DNA from 3 places in the Streptomyces sp. NPDC107575 genome. Region 1 is predicted to be linked to each of the others. Evidence: riboswitches for the same ligand, from Rfam matches in the RefSeq annotation. Region 1 holds a riboswitch; each other region holds the start of a gene.
What was found. A riboswitch is a leader RNA that binds a small molecule or an ion and turns the genes downstream of it on or off. The one in region 1 is predicted to bind S-adenosylmethionine.

Region 1 (3,267 bases):
CGCCCCATGGGATATGGGGGTGTGCGCCGGAACGCGTCGACCGCGGCTGAATGTATCTGCCCAACTGCCGTCTGCAACAGGTCAATCGGACGAGAATTCTGGGCACGCCAGATCGGGGAAACCGGGCCAACTCACCGGATCCCCGGGCAAGTCGGGCCGCGTAAATGCCGTAAAAGGCCCGAAAGGGCTGGGCACTTTGGCTGCTTCTTGTCGGGCGACGGGCGAGAACTCATATGCGCCCGTCATGCACCGCTCGCGGAAACGCAGCAGCTTCCCCAACTGTACCGCGCTCAACCATGCAGAATTGCCCCCTCCGCTTCTCTCGCGGAGGGGGCAATTCGGATAACTCTGTGTAGACCTACAAAAGATCAGCCGCCCGCGACGGCGGGAATGATCGAGACCCCGGCGCCGTCCGGCGTCGCCGTCTCCAGGCCCTGCTCGAAGCGGACGTCGTCGTCGTTCACGTAGACGTTCACGAAGCGGCGCAGCTTGCCCTGGTCGTCGAGGACGCGGGCGGCGATGCCGGTGTGGTTCTTCTCGAGGTCGGCGATGACATCGGCGAGGGTCGCGCCCTCGGCGGCGACCTCGGCCTGGCCGCCGGTGTAGGTGCGCAGGATGGTGGGGATGCGAACGTTGACGCTCATGCGGTGACTCCCGGTGCTACAAGTTCGGTTGGCTCAGTGATCGGCTGGGCTCAGTGGTCGGCGGCGAGACCGGCGTCGCGGAACGCGTCCAGGCTCGGCCGGATGGTGGCGGTGGCCTGCGAGGACTCGGCGACCGCGTCGAGGGTCTTGAGCCCGTCGCCCGTGTTCAGGACCACCGTGGTGAGCGACGGGTCGATCTGGCCCGCCTCGATGAGCTTCTTCGTGACGCCCAGGGTCACACCGCCGGCCGTCTCCGCGAAGATGCCCTCCGTGCGCGCGAGCAGCTTGATCGCGTCGACGACCTGCTCGTCGTTCACGTCCTCCACGGCGCCGCCGGTGCGGCGCGCGATGTCGAGGACGTACGGGCCGTCGGCGGGGTTGCCGATGGCGAGGGACTTGGCGATGGTCGTCGGCTTCTGCGGGCGGACCACGTCGTGGCCGCCCTTGTAGGCGACGGAGACCGGGGAGCAGCCCTCGGCCTGGGCGCCGAAGAGCTTGTACGGCTTGTCCTCGACGAGGCCGAGCTTGATCAGCTCCTTGAGCCCCTTGTCGATCTTCGTGAACTGGGAGCCGGACGCGATCGGGATGACCAGCTGGTCGGGCAGCTGCCAGCCGAGCTGCTCGCAGATCTCGTACGCGAGCGTCTTTGAACCCTCGCCGTAGTACGGGCGCAGGTTCACGTTCACGAAGCCCCAGCCCTCGCCCAGCGGGTCGCCGATGAGCTCGGAGCAGAAGCGGTTCACGTCGTCGTAGTTGCCCTCGATGGCGACGAGGTCACCGCCGTAGACACCGGCCATGACGACCTTGCCCTGCTCCAGGTCGTGCGGGATGAACACGCAGGAGCGGAAGCCGGCGCGGGCGGCGGCGGCGCCGACGGCGCCGGCCAGGTTGCCGGTGGAGGAGCAGGAGAGCGTGGTGAAGCCGAAGGCGCGGGCGGCCTCGATGGCCTGCGCGACGACGCGGTCCTTGAAGGAGTGCGTCGGGTTGCCGGAGTCGTCCTTGACGAACAACTTGCCCTCGGCGACGCCCAGTTCGCGGCCCAGGTTGTCGGCCTTGACGAGCTGGGTCCAGCCCGGGTTCAGGTTGGGCTTCTCGGCGACGTCGGCCGGGACGGGCAGCAGCGGGGCGTAGCGCCAGATGTTGGCGGGTCCTGCCTCGATCTGCTTGCGCAGGGACTCGGGGTCACCGACGGGCAGGTCGTACGCGACTTCGAGCGGCCCGAAACACTCGGCACAGGCGAAGACGGGACCGAGCGGGACGACGGCGCCGCACTCGCGGCAGGAGAGGCCGGAAGCCGGACCGAGATCAACGGTCTTCGCGGTCGTTTCGGTGGCGACAGTCTGTACAGCCATGAGAGGCGAGGCCCTTTCTCCTCATCTTCCTCGCGACGCATCTCGCCACGAGACGGATTTGGCACCTTCACTAGCCGGGAGCCTCGCGGGCGCACTGCGATGTGCGGACGAGACCGGCTGGAGGGTTGCCGGGGCTTCAACGGGCCGTATCCCTCTGCCCCTCTGGATGAGCGGTATTCGATTGTGTGGATTCAGTTGTGTACGGCAGGCGACCCCCGACATGCGATGGTCACCGGCCTTGTTCAAGACTGTAACCGAAGGCCCGGACCCTTGAGATAGTCGTCCGAACCGCGAGATGGATCACATGGTGATCCTTAGGGAAGGAACCCAGACCGTGCTGGAAGAGGTCGAGCGCTGGCTGAACAGGCGCTCCTGGTCCGTGGCGGACCATCCGCTGCACCGGTTGGTCGCCGCCAAGCACGCGTCGGGACAGACGGTGAGTGTCGTACTGCCCGCGCTGAACGAGGAGGAGACGGTCGGCGAGATCGTCTCCGAGATCCGGCGGACGCTGATGACGGACGCGGTGCCGCTCGTCGACGAGCTCGTCGTGATCGACTCCGGCTCCACCGACCGCACCTCCGAGGTCGCGGCGGCGGCCGGGGCGCGCGTCGAGCACCGGGACACGATCCTGCCGCGGATCCCGGTCAGGGCCGGCAAGGGCGAGGTGCTGTGGCGATCCCTGTTCGTCACTTCCGGTGACATCGTGTGCTTCGTCGACGCCGATCTGAAGGAATTCTCCGCGGACTTCGTCTCCGGGATCGTCGGCCCGTTGCTCACCGAGCCGGGCGTGCACTTCGTGAAGGCGATGTACGACCGCCCGCTGGCCGGGGCGGCGGGCCAGGGCGGCCGGGTGACCGAGCTGATGGCGCGGCCGATCCTCAATCTGCACTGGCCCCAACTGGCCGGTTTCGTACAGCCGTTGGGTGGCGAGTACGCGGCCCGGCGGACGCTGCTCGAACAACTCCCGTTCCCCGTCGGGTACGGCGTGGAGCTCGGCCTGCTCGTGGACGCGCTGCACACCGTGGGCCTCGACGCGCTCGCCCAGGTCGACGTCGGCGTGCGCAAGCACCGGCACCAGGACGGGCAGGCGCTCGGCAGGATGGCGGCGGCGATCTACCGCACGGCCCAGCTGCGCCTCGCGCGCGGGCACCTCGTGCGGCCGGTGCTCACGCAGTTCGAGCGCGGCGACGACGGCTTCGAGCCGCGCACCCACCCGGTCGACACGGAAGAGCGCCAGCCGATGATCGAAATCGGTGAATATGCGGAGCGTC
Region 2 (3,267 bases), 110 kb from region 1:
GACGTACGGGCCGTGGTGATCACCGCGACGGGCAAGGGTTTCTGCGCGGGCGCGGATCTGCGGGGCGGGAGCGCGGACGCCGGGGAACGGGTCGTGGGGGACGTCGCCCGCATGATCCGCCTCGGGGCGCACCGGTTGATCGCCGCGGTCCAGGACTGCGAGAAGCCGGTGATCGCGGCGGTCAACGGGACGGCGGCCGGCATCGGCGCGCACCTCGCGCTCGCCTGCGACCTGGTCCTGGCCGCCGAATCGGCGCGCTTCATCGAGGTGTTCGCCCGCCGCGGCCTCGTCCCGGACGGCGGAGGCGCCTACCTCCTCCCCCGCCTGATCGGCCCGCAACGCGCCAAGGAACTCATGTTCTTCGGCGACGCGGTCCCCGCCGCCGACGCGGAACGCCTCGGCCTGGTCAACCGGGTCGTCCCGGACGACGAACTCCCGAAACTGACCCGCGACTGGTCGGAACGCCTCGCATCGGGCCCGACGCGCGCGCTGGCGCTGACCAAGTCCCTGATCAACGCCTCCCTGGATTCGGACCGCACCACAGCCTTCGCGGCAGAGGCGACAGCCCAGGAGCTGAACATGACCACCCACGACGCGAACGAGGGCGTAGCAAGCTTCGTGGAACGCCGGAGGCCGGAGTTCCGGGGCCGCTGAGGCGATTGAGGCGGCTGAGGCGGCTGAGCGTCTGACTGTGGCGGGAAATGACAGCCCAGTGGCCATCTCCCGTCACAGTCGCCCGTTGCGTGGTTCTCGGGAGAACTCCCAAATACCCACCCGCCCGCGCAAATCCGGGACGAGGGTGCGCCACGCGGGAGCAAAAGGCAGCCACGCGTCGGCGATCAGCCGGGGTGCGGACCAATCAGCGTAGGTACGGATGTCCATCCGTAGCGCTGCGGCGGCAGTGGTGCGTACGCGTCGCGCCTTGGCGTGTGCCAGGACCAGACGGATGCCGTCCAGACCGTCCGCGCCGCCCCCGTCGTGCAGGTGGCGCTGGTCGTGCGGAACGTCGGGCATCAGCGCGGTCGGCCGCTGCGGCGGATTGACCGCCAGAACGTCCGCGGCCATCGGGCCGAGCTGCCGCCAGTCGGCTTCCCACAACGAAAGGCGCTCGCACGCCTTGGGGCCGAGGATCCGCGTGACATTGCGCATCGTGTCGTTGAGCGCGGCCGGGTCGTAGTCCTGTGCCACGACATGGCGGGCGCCGCTTGATAGGGCCGCGATGGTGACGAGCCCTGCGCCGCACCCCACGTCGACCACGACCTGATCCTGGGTATCCAGCACATTGGCCGCCAGGAACGCGGAGAAGACGGAGGGGCGGTGCACCCTCGGGCCGACGTCGAGGTCCTGGGCCATGCCAACCCATGAGTCGATCCGCCTCGCACCCGCGGCGTCATCGCGTTCCGCTGCCTCCACCCCATGCCTCACACTCCCCGGACCGGCTCACTGCGACGCACGGCCAACCGCCGGAGAAGGTGGTCCCGTACGGCGTTCCACTCGGTTCTCACCACGGAGTACATGGCGGAGTCCCTGAGCTTGCCGGTCTCTCCCGGCGCCCAGGACGGCGACCAGTTCCTCAGCACGCCCTCGTAGGAGGCTCCGAGGTTCTCGATCGCCTTGCGTGACTGCTGGTTGCGGGCGTCGGTCTTGAGGTCGACCCGTTCCACGCGCAGGCGCTCGAAGGCGTGCCGCATCAGCAGCATCTTGGCCTCGGTGTTGATGCCGCATCCTTGCGCACGGGCGCCGAGCCAGGTGAAGCCGATCTCCACGGCTCGCAGGTCCCTGCTTCCCGGCCAGTGGCGCGGGTCCCAGTACGCCGTGCATCCGACGGCCCGCCCGTCGCTCTGCCGGATCTGCGCGAACGGGACGAGTCCCTGTTCCACGCGCTCGAATTGGGCCTCCAGATAGCCGACGACCCCCTCGGCGCGGGGGACGAGCGTGAAGGCGTACGTGCTGCGGTCCTCCTCCGCCGCCAGAGCGAGATCCTCGGCGTGGTCGAGGGACAGTGCCTCGAGCCGGACCAGGGAGCCGTTGAGCGTGGGTACGTCGAACCAAGGTCGCATGCGGTGCCGCTCCTCATCGTTCCTGGCGTTGGCACCTTGCTGTCGCAGGTTGCCGGACCGTCACGGGGCCAGGTCCCTCAAGTCCTCTGGATGAACGCGGCTGATCCTTGCCGTCGCGGGCGTCTCGGTCAAGGTGATTTGTGAGGAACGGTGCCGATCAACGCACTCCTGCTACTTGGCGCGCGGCTTCGGGGGCGGGCCGAAGGGCTCGTTCTTGGCGAGTTCCGGGCCGTCGTCGTCGACGAAGGTGCCCAGCCCGTGCTCCATCCTCAGGAGGCCGGCGTCGCGGAGTTGGTAGAGGGCCTTCTGCCCGGTACTCGTGGACACGTCGAACTCGGCAGCGACGTCCGCGACCGAGGGGAATCGCTTCCCCAGCGGGTACTCCTCGGTCGCGATGCGGTGCGCCAGTACGGCGGCGATCTGACGCCAGACGATGCGGGTGCGGTCAATCTCGTAGTCCACGCAGTGACCGTATTCCTTCACCTCTGCGCATGCACCTGCACATATATGATCACCTCCAGGATTTGACCACACCTGTGCGCAGGTCTGCATAGAGTTGGCGCGTCAGCCGAAGACTGACCCCCGCGACCGCTGCAACCGGCCCGGGGGCATGGTCAACGCCACGTAGGAGGCGCCGACATGCTGGACCTTATCGTTCGAATCCTGACCTGGGTGCTGAGTCTCTGTACCCCACCACCCCCAGGCCGCCACCGACTCATCGTCCTCACGCCCGCCATTCCGGCGCCACCACCCCGCCACACCGAACCGCTCGACGCCGCGGCGCACGCTCTCGTACGCCCCTACGTCCTGACACCCGAGGAACATCGCCGCCAACGCGAACGCCGCCGGGCCCTCTACCTCGCCACATTAGGCATCGACACCGGCCCCCGGCACATCCACGGCGTCCGCGTCCCGGTGGCGGGAGGCGTGCGATGAGCGCGCGGCTTCTGCCCTGGCCGGGCGAGAACGGGTGCGCCGCGTACCTGGTGACGGACAACCCGGACGGCTACCTTTCGCGGTTGGCGGACCGGATCGAGTACGAGCAACTGGTGGACGCGCGGGAGGTGTTGGCGTTGTCCAGCGGATTGCTGGTCGACGTGGACGTGGCGGCGGTCGAACTCCGCTTCATCGCACGCCGGTTGACCGAATCCCTGACGCAGACCCTGCGCATCGCCGACTCCCGAGGCGCGCGCCTCCCGTAACCCCC
Region 3 (3,267 bases), on a different contig from region 1:
ACCTGGACGCCCGGCTCGCGCGCGCCGACCTCGTCGTCACCGCGGAGGGCGCCCTCGACCACCAGACGCCGCGCGGCAAGGTACCCGCCGAAGTGGCCCGCCGCGCCAAACGGTTCGGCCGCCCGGTACTCGCCCTCGCGGGCACCATCGGCGACGGCGCGCACACCGTGACGGCCACCGGCGTCGACGCCTACAGCTCGATCCTGCCCGCCCCCGTGACGCTCGCGGAGGCGCTGGGCCGGGGCGGCGAGTTCCTCACGGACGCCACCGAGCGCGCCCTGCGGATGATCCTCCTCGGCTCCCGGCTGCCTCAGGCGTTGGTGGTGTCCGGCACGCAGCGGCCGTCCTCGGTGCGGTAGTTCCAGCGGGCGCCGTCGCGCACGAGCTCCGTCACGGCGGAAACGAACCGCTCCACGTGCTCGTCGGGGGTGCCGGCGCCGAAGCTGACGCGGATGGCGTTGAGCGACTTCTCGCCCGGCGCGGCCTCGGGGGCGCCGCACTCGCCCTGCTGCTGCGGGTCGGAGCCGAGCAGCGTGCGCACCAGCGGGTGGGCGCAGAACAGACCGTCGCGGACCCCGATGCCGTACTCGGCGGAGAGCGCGGCGGCGAAGTGCGAGGAGTTCCAGCCGTCGACGACGAACGAAAGGACGCCCACGCGCGGCGCGTCGTCGCCGAACAGGGACAGCACCTTCACCTCGGGAACGGCCGCGAGCCCCTCCTGGACCTTGCGGATCAGGTACTGCTCGCGGGCGACGAGGTTGTCGAACCCGGCCTCGGTGAGCGCCTTGCAGGCGGAGGCGATGGAGTACACGCCGATGACGTTCGGGGAGCCGGCCTCGTGGCGGGCGGCGGTGGTCTGCCACTCGACGTCGACGCCGCCGTCGACGCGCCGCGCGACCTTCTTCGAGGCACCGCCACCGGCGAGGTACGGCTCGGCGGCCGTCAGCCAGTCGGAGCGGCCCGCGAGCACGCCCGAGCCGAACGGGGCGTACAGCTTGTGCCCGGAGAAGGCGACCCAGTCGACATCCAGGTCCTGCACGGAGACGGGGTGATGGGGCGCGAGCTGCGCGGCGTCGAGCACGATGCGGGCACCGTGCGCGTGAGCGGCCGCCGCGAGCTCGCGCACCGGCCAGAGTTCACCGGTGACGTTGGAGGCACCGGTGACGCAGACGAGGGCGGGTCCGTAGGGGTCGCGCTCGGCGAGGGCGCGCTCCAGCGTGTCGACGGCCTCGCCGGGCGTGCGGGGCGCGTTGAGGTACGTGACCCGCGCGTCGCGCCACGGCAGCAGCGAGGCGTGGTGCTCGGTCTCGTAGACGAACACCTGGCAGTCGGCGGGCAGCGCGGCGGCGAGCAGGTTCAGCGAGTCGGTGGTGGAGCGGGTGAAGACGACCTGGTCGCCCTCCCGGCAGCCGAGGAACTCGGCGACGGCGACCCGGGAGTTCTCGAACAGGTCGGTGGACAGCTGCGAGAGGTACCCGGCGCCCCGGTGCACGCTGCCGTAGTACGGCGCGTAGGCGGCGACGTCGTCCCACACCCGCTGCAGGGCGGGCGCGCTGGCGGCGTAGTCGAGGGCGGCGTACGTGACCTCGCCACCGGTGACGAGCGGCACGGTGACGTCCCGGCCGAGGACCGGAAGCGGGGCGATGGTCTCGGTACAGGCGGCGGCGTCGACGGAAACAGACATGGGTGAACTCCCTGGCGCGGTAAGCGAATTGACCATGCCGGAGCGCTGCGGAAGAGGGCTCTACGGCAGGGAAAGAAAGATGCTGTGAATTTCAGTACAGCGGGTACGCGGAGGCGGGGCCGAAACGCCCTATCGCATTCGCTTGCTCACGAGACTGCTCCCTTGAGGACCAGGACCCCAGGGTTGCGAGGGGTCCGCGCTTGCCACACGCCTTGCTGCGTACGGCCTGGTCTTCACCCAGGGCACCCCGCCACGGACGGAGGGTTGCCGGACAGCGGGCTGGGGCCTCGGTCGCTGTCACTCATGACCTTGAAGAGCATCCTGCCACACGTCTCAGAAACAGCAAGGGCGCAGTCCAGGATCCGGACTGCGCCCTGCGTCACATCTCGTACGTGCCTACCGGTTGCTGGCCGCCACCCACCGCTCCAGGACGGCCTTCGCCGCTCCGGAGTCGATCGACTCGGCGGCCCGGTCCATGCCGGCCCTGATCTGCTCGACGAGCGTGCCCTCGCCGGGACGCACAGCCACCAGGGCCGCCGCCGAGTTCAGCAGCACCGCGTCGCGCACGGGCCCCCGCTCGCCGTCGAGGAGGCGCCGGGCGACCTCCGCGTTGTACGAGGGGTCACCGCCGCGCAGCGCCTCGATGGGCACGACCTCGATGCCGACGTCGCGCGGGTCGAAGGACTCCTCGCGCACGGCGCCGTCCCGCACCACCCACACGCGCGAGGTGCCCGTGGTGGTCAGCTCGTCGAGCCCGTCGTCGCCGCGGAACACCAGGGACGAGTTGCCGCGCTCGGCGAAGACCCCGGCCACGATCGGCGCCATCCGGGCGTCGGCGACGCCGACGGCCTGCGCCTTCACCTTGGCCGGGTTGGTCAGGGGGCCCAGCAGGTTGAACACCGTGCGGATGCCGAGCTGGCCGCGCGCGGCGCCCGCGTAGCGCAGCGCGGGGTGGAACTTGATGGCGAAGCAGAACGTGATGCCCGCTTCCTCGGCGACCTCGGGCACCCGCTTCGGCGACAGGTCGAGATTGACGCCCAGCTTCTCCAGTACGTCGGAGGCGCCCGAGGCGGAGGACGCGGCGCGGTTGCCGTGCTTGACGACCTTGGCGCCGGCGCCCGCGATGACGATCGCGGACATGGTGGAGATGTTGACCGTCTTGGCGCCGTCGCCGCCGGTGCCGACGATGTCGACGGTCTCGCCGGGCACCTCGATCACATTGGCGTGCTCGTACATGCCGCGTACGAGGCCGGAGATCTCCTGCACGGTCTCGCCCTTGGCGCGCAGCGCGACCGCGAACCCGGCGATCTGCGCGTCGGTGGCCTCGCCGCGCATGATCCGGTCCATCGCCCACGCGGTGTCGTCGGCGCTCTGGTCGCGGCCTTCCAGCAGGCCGTTCAGGACGGCGGGCCAGGAACGGCCCGCCGCGGTGTCGCCTCCAGCGGGGTTCAAAGCGCTCATGGCCGCTCCTGTGTGCATCTGTGGGGTCGAAAGGTGTCGCGACCCCACCCTATCCAGGTCCCGGGACCGCAAAGAGCCCCCGTCCAGGCAATGGACGAGGGCTCCCGCTGTGGCTTACAGCG

Region 2: it holds a riboswitch for S-adenosylmethionine, as region 1 does, so the genes downstream of both, ACZ7L4_RS20630 (GNAT family N-acetyltransferase) here and thrC (threonine synthase) in region 1, are expected to answer to the same signal.
Region 3: it holds a riboswitch for S-adenosylmethionine, as region 1 does, so the genes downstream of both, ACZ7L4_RS15320 (aminotransferase class V-fold PLP-dependent enzyme) here and thrC (threonine synthase) in region 1, are expected to answer to the same signal.

Annotation. Positions count from the first base shown of each region.
Region 1 is NZ_JBVKBG010000004.1:128,838-132,104, reverse strand. It holds gene ACZ7L4_RS20150 (ubiquitin-like small modifier protein 1) at 369-644, opposite strand; gene thrC (threonine synthase) at 695-1,996, opposite strand; SAM riboswitch class I at 2,015-2,169, opposite strand; gene ACZ7L4_RS20140 (glucosyl-3-phosphoglycerate synthase) at 2,331-3,267, shown strand, end outside.
Region 2 is NZ_JBVKBG010000004.1:234,697-237,963, reverse strand. It holds gene ACZ7L4_RS20640 (enoyl-CoA hydratase/isomerase family protein) at 1-654, shown strand, start outside; gene ACZ7L4_RS20635 (50S ribosomal protein L11 methyltransferase) at 727-1,353, opposite strand; gene ACZ7L4_RS20630 (GNAT family N-acetyltransferase) at 1,422-2,060, opposite strand; SAM riboswitch class I at 2,071-2,157, opposite strand; gene ACZ7L4_RS20625 (winged helix-turn-helix domain-containing protein) at 2,232-2,522, opposite strand; gene ACZ7L4_RS20620 (hypothetical protein) at 2,993-3,262, shown strand.
Region 3 is NZ_JBVKBG010000003.1:453,582-456,848, forward strand. It holds gene ACZ7L4_RS15315 (glycerate kinase family protein) at 1-359, shown strand, start outside; gene ACZ7L4_RS15320 (aminotransferase class V-fold PLP-dependent enzyme) at 311-1,684, opposite strand; SAM riboswitch class IV at 1,876-1,993, opposite strand; gene trpD (anthranilate phosphoribosyltransferase) at 2,081-3,145, opposite strand.